Regions from separate parts of the Streptomyces sp. NPDC021749 genome, predicted to be linked through region 1. Evidence: riboswitches for the same ligand, from Rfam matches in the RefSeq annotation. Region 1 holds a riboswitch; each other region holds the start of a gene.

Region 1 (4,942 bases):
CTTGACCCGGTCGGGCATGCCGCCCGCGCTCGGGAAGCCCTCCAGCACCTCGATGGCGTCCCGCCGCCGGATGTAGTCCTCGTGGGCCGCGCGGTAGGCGGCGGCGAGCTCGGGGTCGGTCGCCAGCCGCTCGGTCATCTCCTTCATCACGCCGTTGGCCTCCAGCGTGCCGATCGCGGAGGCCGCGCGCGGGCAGGTGAGGTAGTAGAGCGTGGGGAAGGGCGTGCCGTCCTCAAGGCGCGGCGCCGTCTCGACGACGTCCGGCTGGCCGCACGGGCAGCGGTGCGCGATGGCGCGCAGGCCGCGCGGCGGACGGCCGAGCTGCTCCTTGAAGGCGGCGATGTCCGCGGCGGTGGGCTCGGTGGGCTCGGTCTGGGGCGGAGGGGTTTCCATGTGCGCTTTCGGTGAGGTGATGGATGAAACGACGGGACGGCGGGACGGCGGTGCGCGCCGTCCCTGTCGACAGTACGGGGCCGCGCGCGCCGGCGGTACGGGCCGGGCACCGCGGCGGCACGGCCGGGGCCGGCGCTACCGCTTGTCGGCCGCGTCGACCGCCTGCCACAGATTGTCGTACCAGGGGCGCTCGGCCGCCCGTGTCCCCTTCGGGGCGGCGGCGGTGCCGGAGCCGTCCTGGACGATGTATCCGGTCTCGCCCGGCATGACGTAGTGCAGGTGGCGGCGGGCCTGCTGGCGTACGTACTCCGGGTCCTGCCAGCGGGCCTTCTGCTCGCGCAGCCGGTCCAGCTCGGCACCCGCGTCCCGGGCCTTGCGGCGCTGGTCGGCGATGTCGGAGCGCTGGGAGACGTACTGCCTTATCGGGTACGCGAGCGCCACCACCAGGGAGCACATCACCAGCGCGAGCAGGGCGGCGCGGCCGGTGAGGCGGTTGCGGCGGGCCGGGCGGGCGCGGTAGACGCGGGCGGCGGCCTGCTCGCCGAGCGCCTTGAGTCGGGTCGCGGTCGAGAACCGGTCCGCGGGCACGTCGTCTCCCCTTCACTGACGGACGCCGGTCTGCTTCAAGCAGGTACGTCCCCGGCAACGGTACGGGACCGTCACCGGGGACGTACGGGGTGCTGGGCGGTTTGCTCGCCCGATCAGCCCTTTCGCGCCGCGGGTCAGCTGCCCTGGCGGAACCGCGGGAAGGCGGAGCGGCCGGCGTACACCGCGGCGTCGTCGAGGATCTCCTCGATGCGCAGCAGCTGGTTGTACTTGGCGACGCGCTCGGAGCGGGCCGGGGCACCGGTCTTGATCTGGCCGCAGTTGGTGGCGACGGCCAGGTCGGCGATGGTGACGTCCTCGGTCTCGCCGGAGCGGTGCGACATCATGCACTTGAAGCCGTTGCGCTGGGCCAGCTCGACGGCGTCCAGGGTCTCGGTCAGCGAGCCGATCTGGTTGACCTTGACCAGCAGGGCGTTGGCGGAGCCCTCCTCGATGCCGCGGGCCAGGCGCTCGGGGTTGGTGACGAACAGGTCGTCGCCGACCAGCTGGACCTTGGCGCCGAGCTTGTCGGTGATGACCTTCCAGCCGGCCCAGTCGTCCTCGAACAGCGGGTCCTCGATGGAGACCAGCGGGTACGCGGAGACGAGCTCCTCGTAGTACTCCGTCATCTCGGCGGCGGAGCGCTCCTTGCCCTCGAAGAGGTAGCGGCCGTCCTTGTAGAACTCGGAGGCGGCGACGTCCAGGGCGAGCGCGACGTCCTGGCCGGGGGTGTAGCCGGCCTGCTTGATGGCCTCCAGGATGAGGTCGAGGGCCTCGCGGTTGGAGCCGAGGTTGGGGGCGAAGCCGCCCTCGTCGCCCAGGCCGGTCGACAGACCGCGCTCCTTCAGGACCTTCTTGAGGGTGTGGTAGACCTCGGTGCCCCAGCGCAGGGCCTCGGAGAAGGACTCCGCGCCGATCGGGGCGATCATGAATTCCTGGATGTCCACGTTGGAGTCGGCGTGCGAGCCGCCGTTCAGGATGTTCATCATCGGCACGGGCAGGACGTGCGCGTTCGGGCCGCCCAGGTAGCGGAAGAGCGGGAGGTCGCTGGCCTCGGAGGCGGCGTGCGCGACGGCGAGGGAGACGCCGAGGATGGCGTTGGCGCCGAGCGAGCCCTTGTTGTCGGTGGCGTCCAGGTCGAACATGGCCTGGTCGATCAGCCGCTGCTCGGTCGCGTCGTAGCCGACGAGCTCCGGGCCGATCTGCTCGATGACGGCCAGGACGGCCTTCTCCACGCCCTTGCCGAGGTAGCGGTTGGGGTCGCCGTCGCGAAGCTCGATGGCCTCGAAGGCGCCGGTCGAGGCGCCGGACGGCACGGCGGCACGGCCGGTGCTGCCGTCGTCGAGGCCGACCTCGACCTCGACCGTGGGATTACCTCGCGAGTCGAGAATTTCGCGGGCTACGACGACGTCGATGGACGGCACGTTGTCTCCTTCATGGGTGTCTGGAGTTCTGCAGCACGAGCCTAACGGCCCGGGGAGCGTCCGCCTCCCCTTGGCCCGCTCCGTGGGACGGAATAACCCCACAAGCAGAACAAAGGACCAGGTCACGGGAGGTTTGCCGCGATGTTCGCCAAGCGGGGAAAGTCCGGCGGCGGGCCCGGCCGGCGGCGGCTCGGGCGGCGGGACACGGAGAAGCCCCGCCGCGGCGCGCCGGGGGGAGGGGCGCGCCGGACGGGGCCGGTCTCACCAGAGCTGTCCCGGTGCGGGGACGGCTCAGACGTGGAGCTTCTGACCCGGGAAGATCAGGTTGGGGTTGCCGCCGATGACGGACTTGTTGGCCGCGTAGACGGCCTTCCAGTTGGTGCCGTGCGCCTTGGCGATCTTGGCGAGGGTGTCGCCCGCCTTGACGGTGTAGTTGCCGTGGCCCTGGTTCTTCTTCGGGGCCGCCGGGGCGCTCTCGTGCTTCGGGGCGGCCGGGGTGCGCTTGACGGCCGCGTCGCTCTTCTGCGGGGCGGACTTGGCCACCGGGGTGCTGGTGTCCAGGTCAGGGGACGGGCCGCCGGAGGTCAGGCCGCCGGCGCCGGCGCAGGACCAGGCGCCCGGGCCCTGGAGGGCGAGGAGCTTCTCGGCGACGGTGATCTGCTGGGCCTTGGTGGCCAGGTCGGCGCGCGGCGCGTACTTGGTGCCGCCGGCGGCGGCCCAGCTGGAGTTGGAGAACTGCAGGCCACCGTAGTAGCCGTTACCGGTGTTGATCGACCAGTTGCCGCCGGACTCGCACTGGGCGACCTTGTCCCAGGTGGCGACGGAAGCGGCGGAAGCGGAGGTGGCGCCCATCAGCGGGGCGGCGACGGCGGCACCGGCGACACCGGCGAGCGCGGCGACGCGGACGGCCTTGGAGGGACGACGGTGCTTGCCCTTGTTGATCAGCATGGTTCGTTCGTTTCCTCACCGACGCCTGCGAGGTGAGCTGTCGGGTTCGGACTGATGAGTCGCCCGGCCGGTGCCGTGAGCACCGGGCTTCACCCCAAGCCGGCTGACCCGCTTTCACGGGCCGGGCCGGCGCCTACCTTGGTTCCCCCGCTCCTGCCTACGGCGCTTGCGCGTCAACTGCCTCCGGCCACCGGCAGGATTCGGCGTGTGGTCGAAGGGGCCCGCTTTGGCGAGCGGTGATGACCGTAAACAGGAATCCCGTGGGGTTCAAACCCCCTCATCTGAACCGAGTTGACCGTTTTTGATCACGGAGGGGACGTAAAGCCGCAGGTGGGGACCGGTGTGACGGCGGTGGACCCTTTGGGGTCCACCGCCCCACAACGAGACGCTTGTCTCACTTTCGCCAAAGCGGGCCGAAACCGGCGAACTACCCTGCGGACTGCCCGAGATCGAGCTGCTGACCCGGCTGGATCAGGTCCGCGTCGGACCCGATGACGTCCTCGTTGCGGTCGTAGAGCGCCGGCCAGCCACCCGGCAGCCGGTGCGCCCGGGCGATCGCTGACAGGCTGTCACCCGGCCGCACGGTGTACCCGCCACCGTCCGCCGGGGGCGTCCGGTGCGCGTCGTCACCGCGCGAGGCGTGCCGCCCGCCGGACGTCCGGCCGCCGCCGTCGCCCTCGCCCTCGCCCGGGTCCGCGCCGCCGCGGTGCCGGCCGGTACCGCCCGGCACGCTGTCCGTCGCCGTACCGCCCTGGGTCCCGTCGGAGGACGCGCCGCCCCCGTTGTCCGTACCGCTGCCGTCACCGGCACCCCGGCCGTCGCCGTTGCCGTCGTCGGAGGGGTCGGTGGTGCCGGAAGGACCGTGGGTGCCGGACGGGTCCTCGTCACGGTCGCCCGGCGTGGCGTCACCGGAGGGCCCGGAGGTCCGGTCGGGGTCGGGGGACGTCTCGTCGGTCCCGGTGGAGTCCGAGGGGGCGGGAGTGGACGGGGACGGCGTGGTCCGCGACGGCTCGTCACCGGCCGGCTCGTCACCCTCGTCGCCCCCCGGGTCGTCGGCCGTGCCGTCGTGCCAGCCGGAGGAGCCGCGGCCGGCGGTGTCGTCATCGTCCGACGGGTCGGGTATCGGGGTGCTGGTGCCGCCCGGGTTCACCTGCGGCGCCCGGCCGTCCTTCTTCAGGCCCGCGTTCACCGCACAGCTCGGCCAGGCGTCCGGCCCGAGGTCGTCGAGGATCGATTCGGCCACCGCGATCTGCTGGGCGCGGCTGGCGAGGTCCGGCCGCGAGGCGTAGGCCCCGCCGCCGTGCCGGTCCCACATCTCCTGGGTGAGCTGGAGCCCGCCGTAGAAGCCGTTGCCGGCGTCCGAGCTCCAGACGCCGCCGCTCTCGCACTGGGCGACCCGGTCCCAGGTCGCGGTGTCGGCGGCGTGGGCGCCACTGGCGGAGAGCAGGGGCAGTGCCAGTGCCGAGCCGGTCACTCCCGCCGTGACAAAGATGGCCGGTGCTTGACGGGGGCGACGGTGTCGGCCGTTCCCGGAACGCATGCGGATGCCTTTCGCGCGGCGGTTGAGTTGTCCCGACCGGCGGCCTTCCTCG
Region 2 (4,942 bases), on a different contig from region 1:
CTACCGCGCCGCGGTCGCCATGTCCGGCTACAACGACCCGGCCCTGGAGCCCGACTCGCTCGCCGGCAAGGACCCCACGCTGCGCATCCGGTCCAACCCGCTGCACATCCTGAAGGCCGCCAACGCGGCCGGCCGTCCGCCGCGCACCGCCCTGTACGTGTCGGGCGCGGCCGGCGACGGCTATCAGGCGGGCATCGGCCTCCAGCAGCTCGCGAAGCGCCCGACGACGGTCACCGTGCACCAGATCGCGGCGAACGCCGGCGGCCACACCACGGTGGTGTGGCGCAACCAGGTGCCGGAGATCTTCCGCTGGCTGGGCACCCAGCTGCGCGCCTGAGCCGGGGGGCCGGACGCCGCAGCAGACCAGACGCAGCAGACTGGACACAGAAGACCGGCCGCAGCAGACCGGGAGGCCCCGGCCGGGCCGCGTGACTCCTACGCCGGCCGTGTGGCGCCCGCGAAGGGCATCTGGTCGATCGGCGCGATCCGCACCGGCGCGCCCGGGTGCGGTGCGTGGATCATCTTCCCGTCCCCGATGTAGAGCCCGACGTGGCTGATGGCCGTGTAGAAGAACACCAGGTCCCCGGGCGCCAGTTGGGAACGGCCGATGCGCGGGCCGGCGTTGATCTGGGTGTAGGTCGTGCGCGGCAGGGAGACCCCGCCCGCCCTCCATGCGGCCTGGGTCAGCCCCGAGCAGTCGTAGGCGGAGGGCCCGGTCGCGCCCCAGACGTAAGGCTTGCCGAGCGCGGCGTAGGCGAACGAAACCGCCCGGGCGGCCCGTGCGTTGGGCGCCTGCTGCGCCGAGGCGCCGGCCGCGGCCGCCGAGCCGGTGGGGATGCCGCCGAGCAGCCCGCCGTCCCGCCCGCCGCCCCCGCGGTCCGCCCGGCCGCCCGCCGTCCCGGCCCGGGAGCCGTCCGGTCCGGCCATCCGGCCCCGCTGCTCCGCCGTCAGCCGCGCCAGCAACTGCTCGGCGGCGTCCAGCTTCCGCACGACGGTGACCCGGTGCCGCTTCAGTGTGGACTCGGTCCGGGTCAGCCGCTCCGCGGTCTCCTCGGCCCGCTGCCGGACCTGCTGCACGCTGCCGAGTCGGCGCGCGTACCCGGCGACCGCGGTCGCCTGGTGGCTGCCCGTCCGCTGCAGTACCGCGGCGCCGTCCAGATAGCGCTGCGGATCGGCGGACAGCAGCAGCCGGAGGGCCGGGTCCACGCCGCCGGAGCGGTACTGGGAGGCGGCCAGGGCACCCAACCCGGCGCGCGCGGCGTTCAGTTCCGCGGTCCTGCGGGCGGCCTCGTCCTGCAGCCTGCTCAGCTCCTCGCGTGCGGTCTCGGCGGCTTCCTTCGCGCCGTCGTACTTCTGTGTGGCCACCTCTGCCTCCTGGTACAGCGCGTCGACCCGGCTCTGGACCCGGGCGGGGGTGGGACGGTCCGCCGCCTGGCCGGTGCCGTCGAAGGCGGAGGCGGTGGCGGCTCCGGCGAGGGCCAGGGTGGCGGCCGTACGGGCGGTGCGCGCGCTGCGCGAGCCGCCGGTGAGCGAGGCGAACGGATGTCGCCCGGGCTTGCGGTGCGAGGCCACGGTGGCCGTCACTTCCTTCCTTGCGGCGCGGCGGGAGTCGGCCGCTGGAGGAGGACGCTAAGCCCGGGCGTCACGGGAACGGGCTCGCTTGCCCGGCATTGTTCGCATTCGACCGCTGCCGGAACGCGGGTGACCGGAGCGTCATCGCCCGGTCGCCGGGGCCGCTCCGCGCTGACCGAAGCCACGAATATGGGCGCCCTGCCGGAAAGGGCGTGCTATGTGGCGGATACGATCCGGCCTCATGGACGTAGTCATTCATATCTTCGTCGGCCTGCACATCATCGGCATCGCCTCCCTGTTGGGCGGTTTCCTGACGCAGATGAAGGCGATGGGTGCGGGCACCGCCCGGTTCGTTCCGGCCATGCTGCACGGCGCGCTGACGATGCTGGTCACCGGCATCGTGCTGGTCGGCCTGAACCAGGCGCAGGACCACCCGGTCAACAACATCAAGATCGGCATCAAGATGGCCGTCCTGGTGGTGATCCTGGCGCTGGTCTACGTCAAGCGGGACGAGGAGCAGGTCGACAAGGCGCTGTTCGGCACGGTCGGCGGTCTCACGATGGCCAACATCTTCATCGCCGTCCTCTGGACCTGAGGACGCCGGCCGCGTCCCCGTATGGCGGGGCCGGCCACGTCGCCCCCACAACGGCACACCGCGCGGTCGTCGCACTCCGGGATCCGGAGGCGAGGGCCGCGCGGTGGCGTGTGGGGGGTTGCCGTGGGGGGTGGGCCGGGGAGGAGCGGGGCCGGGCGTCAGGCCGGGCGGACGCTCCCGTAGATCGGCATGTAGTAGATCGACTCCTCCCGGACGTTCGCGCCCGGGTGCGGGGCGTGGATCATCTTGCCGCCGCCTATGTACATGCCGACGTGGCTGATGTCGTCGAAGAAGAAGACCAGGTCACCAGGTTGCAGGTCCTTGGTCGCCACCCGCTGGCCGACCTTGACCTGCTCCCAGGTGGTGCGCGGCAGATCGACCCCGGCAGCCTTCCACGCCGCCTGGGTCAGCCCCGAGCAGTCGTAGGACGAGGGCCCGGTGGCGCCCCAGACGTACGGCTTGCCGATCTGGGCGCGGGCGAACGCGAGGGCCTTCTCCGCCTTGGTGGACTGCGAGCCCCCGGTGGAGCCGCCGGTGTCCCCACCGGTCTGGCCGCCGGTGTCCCCGCCGTCGTGCTGCCGCTGCTGCTCGCGCTCCCGCTGCTTGCGCGCCTCCTCTTCGGCCCGGCGCTTGGCCGCCGCCTCCTTCTGGCGCTCCAGTTCGGCCAGCCGCGCCTTCTCCTGGGCGGTCAGCCGGGACAGCAGCTGGCGGGCCTCCGCCAGCTTCTGCTGAACGGAGCGCTTGGACTCCTTCAGGGCGGCCTGCGAGCTCTGCAGATGCTCCAGGCTGCGGCTCGCCTCGGCCCGCTGGCGGGCGGCCGCCGCGGCCTGCTGCTGGTAGTCGGTGACGGCCTGCTGCTGCCGCCCGGTCAGCCGCTCCATCAGGTGGCTGCGGTCGAAGAACTGCTGCGGGTCCTTGGCGAGCATCAGCTGCGCGGTCGGGTTCATGCCGCCGGTGCGGTACTGCGCCGAGGCGAACGTCCCGAGCTCCCGCCGGGACTCGTTCATCTTCTCGGCCCGCTTGGCCGCGGCGTCGAGCAGCCCGTCCACGGTCTCGCGCTGGTGGTCGGCGCGCTCCTTGGCGGCGTTGTACTTCTGGGTGGCCACCTCGGCCTGCCGGTAGAGGCCGTCGACCTTCTGCTTGACCTCTTCGATGGTGGGCTTGGGGGCTCTGGGGGTGGCGTCGGCGGTCTGCGAGAGCAGGGTGACCGAGGCGAGCGCGGCGGTGGTGAGCCCGGCCGCCGTACGGCGACTCCCGGGCGAGGTGAGAACGCTGGTGCGCGGCTTGCGATGGGACGCCAAGGCCGGCAACTCCTTCCGTGGACCGCCTACCGGGTTAGCTGTCGGGTTCGGGCGGTGTCGCTGACGGAAGGCCGTGCCCTACGGTCCGTACGTCCGCTGGTGTCGGACGGACGGATCGATTCACCCCGGTGTTGCTGGTGGGTCCCCGGCTCCGGGTGACCCGTGCGTGACCGGAAGGACACGTCGCGGGCAGGGCCGGACTCGGCGTGGGCGGCCCGTGCGGACGCTGTCGTCCACGGGGAGGCGGGCTGCCTGAGCGAGGACGTTAGCCAACTCGTGTGGCTCCTGTGAAGGCTGATGTTCGATATGCCCGAAACCTTTTTGTGACCTGAGTGATGCCGTTCCGCTTCGGGGATGCGGCCGTTCCGCTTTCTGCGGTGCGCGTGGCGACGGCCGGCCGGCCGCCCGGCTCGTGATCCTTCCGGTGCGCGTGGCGACGGCCGGCCGGCCGCCCGGCTCGTGATCCTTCCGGTCCGCACCGCGCGTTCTCCGGCCGTCCCGGCCACTTGTCCACAGTCCCCGGCGCGCTGTCGGTGGGGCGGCCTAGACTCGGTGGGCGATGAGCAGCCTCTTTGACGACAGCTTCCTGGCGGACCTCGGCCACAAGGACGAGGAGCCCCCGCCGCCTCCCGAGGACGAGCATGAGCCGGTCCCCGAGGAGATCCCCGCCGACCTGTTCGGCGGGCGGTTCGACGCGCCCGAGCCCAGGGACGCGTACTACCGCGACGGCGCCGCCCGCCCGGCGGTCGACCCCGCAGCGCTGCTCCAGGGGCTCAACGACCAGCAGAAGGCCGCCGTGGTGCACACCGGCAGCCCGCTGCTGATCGTCGCCGGCGCCGGCTCCGGCAAGACCCGGGTGCTCACCCACCGCATCGCCCATCTCCTCGCCGAGCGGCACGTCCACCCCGGCCAGGTCCTCGCGATCACCTTCACCAACAAGGCCGCCGGCGAGATGAAGGAGCGCGTCGAGCAGCTGGTCGGTCCGCGCGCCCACGCCATGTGGGTCTCCACCTTCCACAGCGCCTGCGTGCGGATCCTGCGCCGCGAGTCCAAGAAGCTGGGCTTCACGTCCTCCTTCTCGATCTACGACGCCGCCGACTCCAAGCGCCTGATGTCCCTGGTCTGCCGCGATCTGGACCTCGACCCCAAGCGCTTCCCGCCCAAGTCCTTCAGCGCGAAGATCTCCAACCTCAAGAACGAGCTCATCGACGAGGAGACCTTCGCCGGGACGGCCGCGGACGGTTTCGAGAAGACCCTGGCCGAGGCGTACGCGATGTACCAGGCACGGCTGCGCGAGGCCAACGCCCTGGACTTCGACGACATCATCATGACCACGGTCAACCTCCTCCAGGCCTTCCCGGACGTCGCCGAGCACTACCGCCGCCGCTTCCGCCACGTCCTCGTCGACGAGTACCAGGACACCAACCACGCCCAGTACACCCTTGTCCGCGAGCTGGTCGGCACCGGCACCGCC
Region 3 (4,942 bases), on a different contig from region 1:
GCGGCGCACCTTTCCGGCCGCGGCCACGACGTCGAGCAGTTCGTCATCGGAAGTCGCCAGCACGGCCAGCGCCTCTTCACGGGTCGGCAACTCGCGCCGCAGTCCCTTGTCCACCAGTGTGTTCAGCAGGTCCATGGCGATGATCCTGGCCTACGCCCCCGCCCCCGGCCAAGGAGGATTCCCACAACGCGCGCCGATCGGGGTGTGTGTATCGCCACACCGTGGCCGTGCGGAACGACCGCTAACGTCTATCGACAGCCCACAATCGAGCCCTCGACGAAGGACGCCGATGCCGCAGGACTCCGCCCCGCCGCTGCCGCGCGACACCGCGCCCCCGCCCGCCGCCGGACCGGCGCCCGGCGCGGCCTTCGACTGGCTCGACACCGCCCGCGCCGAGCGCCAACGCGCCGGCCTGGTCCGCGCGCTGCGCCCCCGCCCCGCCGACTCCCCGCTGCTCGACCTGGCCGGAAACGACTATCTCGGACTCTCCCGGCACCCGGAGGTCACCCACGCCGCGGCCGAGGCCGCGCGGCTCTGGGGCGCCGGCGCCACCGGCTCCCGGCTGGTCTCCGGCAGCACCGAACTCCACGCCCGGCTGGAGGCGGAACTCGCCGCGTTCTGCGGCTTCGAGGCGGCTCTGGTGCTGTCGTCCGGATATGCCGCGAATCTCGCCGCGGTCACCGCACTGACCGCACCCGGCACCCTGGTCGTCTCCGACGCGGGCAACCACGCCTCGCTCATCGACGGCTGCCGGCTCGCCAAGGCCCGCACCGAGGTCGCGCCGCACGCCGACCCCGACGCCGTACGCGGCGCCCTGGCCGGCCACGCGGGGCGGGCGCTGGTGGTCACCGACTCGGTGTTCTCGGTCGACGGCGACGCCGCGCCGCTGCCCGCACTGGCCGCCGCCTGCCGCGCGCACGGCGCCGCGCTGCTCGTCGACGACGCCCACGGCCTGGGGGTCCTCGGCGACGGAGGCCGGGGCGCGCTCGCGGCGGCCGGACTGGCCGGCGACGGCGACGTGGTGGCCACCGTGACGCTCTCCAAGTCGCTCGGCTCCCAGGGTGGCGCGGTGCTCGGCCCGGCCCGGGTCATCGAGCACCTGGTCAACACCGCCCGGACGTTCATCTTCGACACCGGGCTGGCCCCGGCCGCGGCCGGCGGCGCGCTGGCCGCACTGCGGCTGATCGGCCGCGAACCCGAGCGCGCCGCCCGGGCCGGCGAGGTCGCCCGTGAACTGCACCGCCGGCTCACCGCGGCCGGACTGACGGCCGTACGGCCGGACGCCGCGGTGGTCTCCGTCCGCGCTCCGTCGCCGGAGGCCGCGGTCCGCTGGGCCGCCGACTGCCGTACGGCCGGTCTCGCGGTCGGCTGCTTCCGGCCGCCGTCCGTACCGGACGGGATCTCCCGGCTGCGGCTCACCGCCCGCGCGGATCTGACGGGCGATCAGCTCGACCGGGCGGTGGACACGATCGTCGCCACCGCACCGCCGATGATCTGACCTCCGGTGACCCTGGGTGACCGGAACGGCGTCCCGCATCCGGTCTCCCGTCGCAGAGTTCACCGCATCGAGCGACAGAAGTCTGCATAAGTTGGCGGATCGAGCACCACACCGGGGGCACGGGTGGCACTCTGGCGCTCCAGCAGAAGTCCGAGGCCGAATCGTTGACCCGAGCGGCACACCGGCTCCCCGGTCAGCGGACCGGAGCCGGCCTCGGTGGGAAAGGGACGGCGTCGCGATGGCAGACCACCAGGAATCCTCACTCACCCTGCCGAGCGCCCCGGAATCGGTCCGCCTCGCCCGCAGACACGCCCTCGCCGTGGTCACCGAATGGGGCCTGCCCGCCGGTTCCGCCACCGCCGACGCGGTCCGCCTGATCGTCTCCGAACTCGCCACCAACGCCGTCCAGCACACCTTCGGCCAGTCCCCGACCTTCACCCTCGAACTGCGTCTGCACCGCGACGAGGTACTGCGTGTCGGGGTCACCGACAGTCATCCCCGCCGCCCGCGCCGGCTGCCCGCCGCGGTCCAGCAGGACAACGGCCGGGGGCTGGTCATCATCCGCTTCCTCGCCGCGGAGGCCGGCGGCCGGCTCTCCGTCGTCCCCACCGACACCGGCGGCAAGACCGTCTGGATCAGCCTGCCCTGGCGGGTCGCGGCCGGCTGACTGCGCGCGACTCGCTCGGTGTGCGACGTGCTCGGCGTGCGACGTGCTCGTGTGCGGCTCGCTCGGTGTGCGGCCGTCACGGCGTGGAGGAGGGCCGGCTGAAGGCACCACACCGCCCCGCTCGCCCCTGCGGCCGCTACGAGCACGAGCTCCTCGGTGAGCAGCGGCTCCGGCACCACGCCGTCCGCGGCGGCATGGCTTCCCTCCGGCACGGCCTCCCCCCGGCACGTACTCGTGGGTCGGCGCCAGATCGACCGCTCCCCGCGCGACCGCCTCCGTGGCGCCCGGCGGGACGTGCTCCGTGCCCCCGTCCGGGCCGGGCCGCCCCTGCGGCGGTACGGCTCAGCCGCGCCCGCCGACCGGCACCATCAGCACCTCCGCGCCCACCGGGACGAACCCCGCGGCCAGCACCGCGCGGACGCTGCGGGCGTTGCCGGGGGCGACCTGGGCCCAGAGCCGTTCGCCGGCCGGTATGAGATGGCGGGCGGCGTGCGCCAGCCGGCGGCCGAGGCCGCGGCCCTGGGCGGCGCCGTCGACCTCCACCGCCAGCTCCCAGCGCCCGGCCACACCGCGGCCGATGACCAGCGTCCCGCCGTCCCCGGTCGTCCAGGCCCGCACCTCGTCGCGGTGGCGCAGCGCCCGGACGATGCGCGGATGGCTGCGGTCCGTCGTCTCCACCAGGTCCAGCGGCGGCGGCCCGGGCAGCGCCGCCGCGACCGTGGCCAGGTCGATGTTGTTGGCCTCGCGGCCGGTCCGTTCGCCGAGCGCGGTCAGGAACGGCGGGCTGAGCGGTCCGGCGAGATCGCCGGGAGCCATCCGGTCGCGCACCCAGGACGGATCCACGTCCGCGAACACCACGGCGTGGCAGGTGAACGACACCACGCCCACGTCCCGCGGGGAGGGCTGGGGCAGCACCGTCACCGCACCGTCCGCGGGCGGGAAGCTCCCCTGCGCGGCGGCCGTCAGCACCTTGCTCAGTTGCGAACTCACCCGGTCAAGTTACCGGCCGGCACTGACAATTGACTGGCCGGCCGGCGTCGCCGCAGCTCAGCGCACCCTTCCGTACGAGACCGCGCGGGACCAGATCTTCTCCAGCCGCACCACGCTGCCGGCCTTGGGCGCATGCCACATCCGGCCCTGCCCGGCGTAGATGCCGACGTGGTAGATGCCGTGGCCCGAACGGAAGAACACCAGGTCCCCGCGTTTCCGGGCGGAGGCCGGGATGTGCCGGGTGTGGCCGTACTGCTGGGCGGCGGTCCGCGGCAGGTCGCGGCCGGCGCGCTTGAACGAGTACAGCGTCAGGCCCGAACAGTCGAAGCGGTACGGCCCCATGGCCCCGTACTGGTAGGGCGAGCCCCGCTTGGAGGCCGCGATCCGCAGCGCATGGGCGGAGACGGTCGCGGCCTCGGCGTCGGCGGTGGTTCCCGGTGCGAGCGTGGTCCCGCCGAGCGTGGCCAGTGCCAGTGCGGACACCGTGCCGGCGCGGGCCAGCAGATGAGGCGTATGCGTGCGCACGGTCATGCGCAAACCCTTCGTCAGCCGCCTGCGAAGGAAGACCTGTCGGGTTCGGGCAGGCGAAGATGCCCGGCCGCTTCCACGGCTTCACCCCAAGGAGTCCGTCGGGCCGCGCGGGCCCCGGACCCCGTACTGCTCGGGTCCTCCGCTCCCGCCGATCCACACGCATCGACCGGACATCCGGCACGGCGGCGGGATTGGGCGCCCGGCCGGACCGCCCCGTCGCTGTGGCGGGGTCTTGTCGTCGAAGGGATCCTCACGCACCTGCCACCGGAATTCCGAGTTGAAAATGCCGTATGTGACATGCGCCACAATTGCGCCGAATGGTGGGATTTGCCTTGTCGCGGGCCGGGGTGCCGTCTGCGGCACCCCCCGGACCTGGGGCGAAACATCGGCGACCGCAGTAATTTCGGTGCCCGGCGCAATTCGTCCACCCCTTACCGCATGCCCGGACGCTACGCCGTCCGGGCAGCGCGAGCGCGTGTCGGGTCAGGGTTCCCGGGCCGGCGGCACCGTCACGTATCCGGCCCGGCGTTCCCCGTCCAGCACCCGCAGCGCCCGGGCCAGCGTCTCGCCGTGCAGCTCGTGCTCACCGCGGCTGTGCATCAGCGTCAGCGCGTCCCGCAGTTCGGCGGCCTTGCCCACCAGGGCCTGGGCGGCGCGCAGCGCCCGGTAGGTGCCGTCGCCGCGGGCCGGGTTGATCCGGCCCAGCAGGTCGAGCGCCTCCAGATAGCAGTCGATCAGCTGCCCCTCGGCGCGGGTGAGGGCGGGCAGCGGCGGGGTCTCCGGCGGCCACATCCGGCTCACCGCGCGACCGACGGCCGGCCGGCCGACTGCTTGCGGTTGCGGGTGAGCCCGTCGATCAGGCCGTACTCCTGCGCCGCGGGGGCGTCGAAGATCTTGTCGCGCTCGATGTCCGCGGCGATCCGCTCGCGCGGCTGGCCGGTGTGCAGCGCCAGCATCTCCTCCAGCATGGCGCGGCTGCGCAGCAGCTCCTGGGCCTGGAGGTAGAGGTCGGTGGCCTGGCCCTCGAACGGTTCGCTCACCGACGGCTGGTGGATCAGCACCCGGGCGCCCGGGAGCGCCAGCCGCTTGCCGGGGGCGCCGGCGGCCAGCAGCACCGCGGCGGCGGACGCGGCCTGTCCCAGGCAGACGGTCTCCACGTCGCAGGACACGAAGCGCATCGTGTCGTAGATCGCGGTCATCGCGGTGACCGAGCCGCCGGGGGAGTTGATGTAGAGCGAGATGTCCCGCTCCGGCGC

What was found. Region 1 has a riboswitch for cyclic di-AMP ahead of AB0G35_RS07280 (transglycosylase family protein). Riboswitches for the same ligand answer to the same signal wherever they lie in the genome.
Region 2: another riboswitch for cyclic di-AMP. It lies ahead of AB0G35_RS22250 (NlpC/P60 family protein); the one in region 1 lies ahead of AB0G35_RS07280 (transglycosylase family protein).
Region 3: another riboswitch for cyclic di-AMP. It lies ahead of AB0G35_RS33680 (C40 family peptidase); the one in region 1 lies ahead of AB0G35_RS07280 (transglycosylase family protein).

The regions. Positions count from the first base shown of each region.
Region 1 is NZ_JBFACE010000005.1:189,778-194,719, reverse strand. It holds gene AB0G35_RS07295 (DUF501 domain-containing protein) at 1-393, opposite strand, end outside; gene AB0G35_RS07290 (septum formation initiator family protein) at 529-981, opposite strand; gene eno (phosphopyruvate hydratase) at 1,116-2,402, opposite strand; gene AB0G35_RS07280 (transglycosylase family protein) at 2,694-3,350, opposite strand; cyclic di-AMP (ydaO/yuaA leader) riboswitch at 3,358-3,566, opposite strand; gene AB0G35_RS07275 (transglycosylase family protein) at 3,778-4,824, opposite strand.
Region 2 is NZ_JBFACE010000022.1:116,658-121,599, forward strand. It holds gene AB0G35_RS22235 (alpha/beta hydrolase-fold protein) at 1-337, shown strand, start outside; gene AB0G35_RS22240 (C40 family peptidase) at 436-1,584, opposite strand; gene AB0G35_RS22245 (hypothetical protein) at 1,814-2,167, shown strand; gene AB0G35_RS22250 (NlpC/P60 family protein) at 2,326-3,468, opposite strand; cyclic di-AMP (ydaO/yuaA leader) riboswitch at 3,476-3,645, opposite strand; gene pcrA (DNA helicase PcrA) at 4,028-4,942, shown strand, end outside.
Region 3 is NZ_JBFACE010000054.1:23,830-28,771, reverse strand. It holds gene bioB (biotin synthase BioB) at 1-135, opposite strand, end outside; gene AB0G35_RS33695 (8-amino-7-oxononanoate synthase) at 290-1,498, shown strand; gene AB0G35_RS33690 (ATP-binding protein) at 1,737-2,165, shown strand; gene AB0G35_RS33685 (GNAT family protein) at 2,508-3,155, opposite strand; gene AB0G35_RS33680 (C40 family peptidase) at 3,213-3,686, opposite strand; cyclic di-AMP (ydaO/yuaA leader) riboswitch at 3,691-3,864, opposite strand; gene AB0G35_RS33675 (hypothetical protein) at 4,170-4,478, opposite strand; gene AB0G35_RS33670 (ATP-dependent Clp protease proteolytic subunit) at 4,484-4,942, opposite strand, start outside.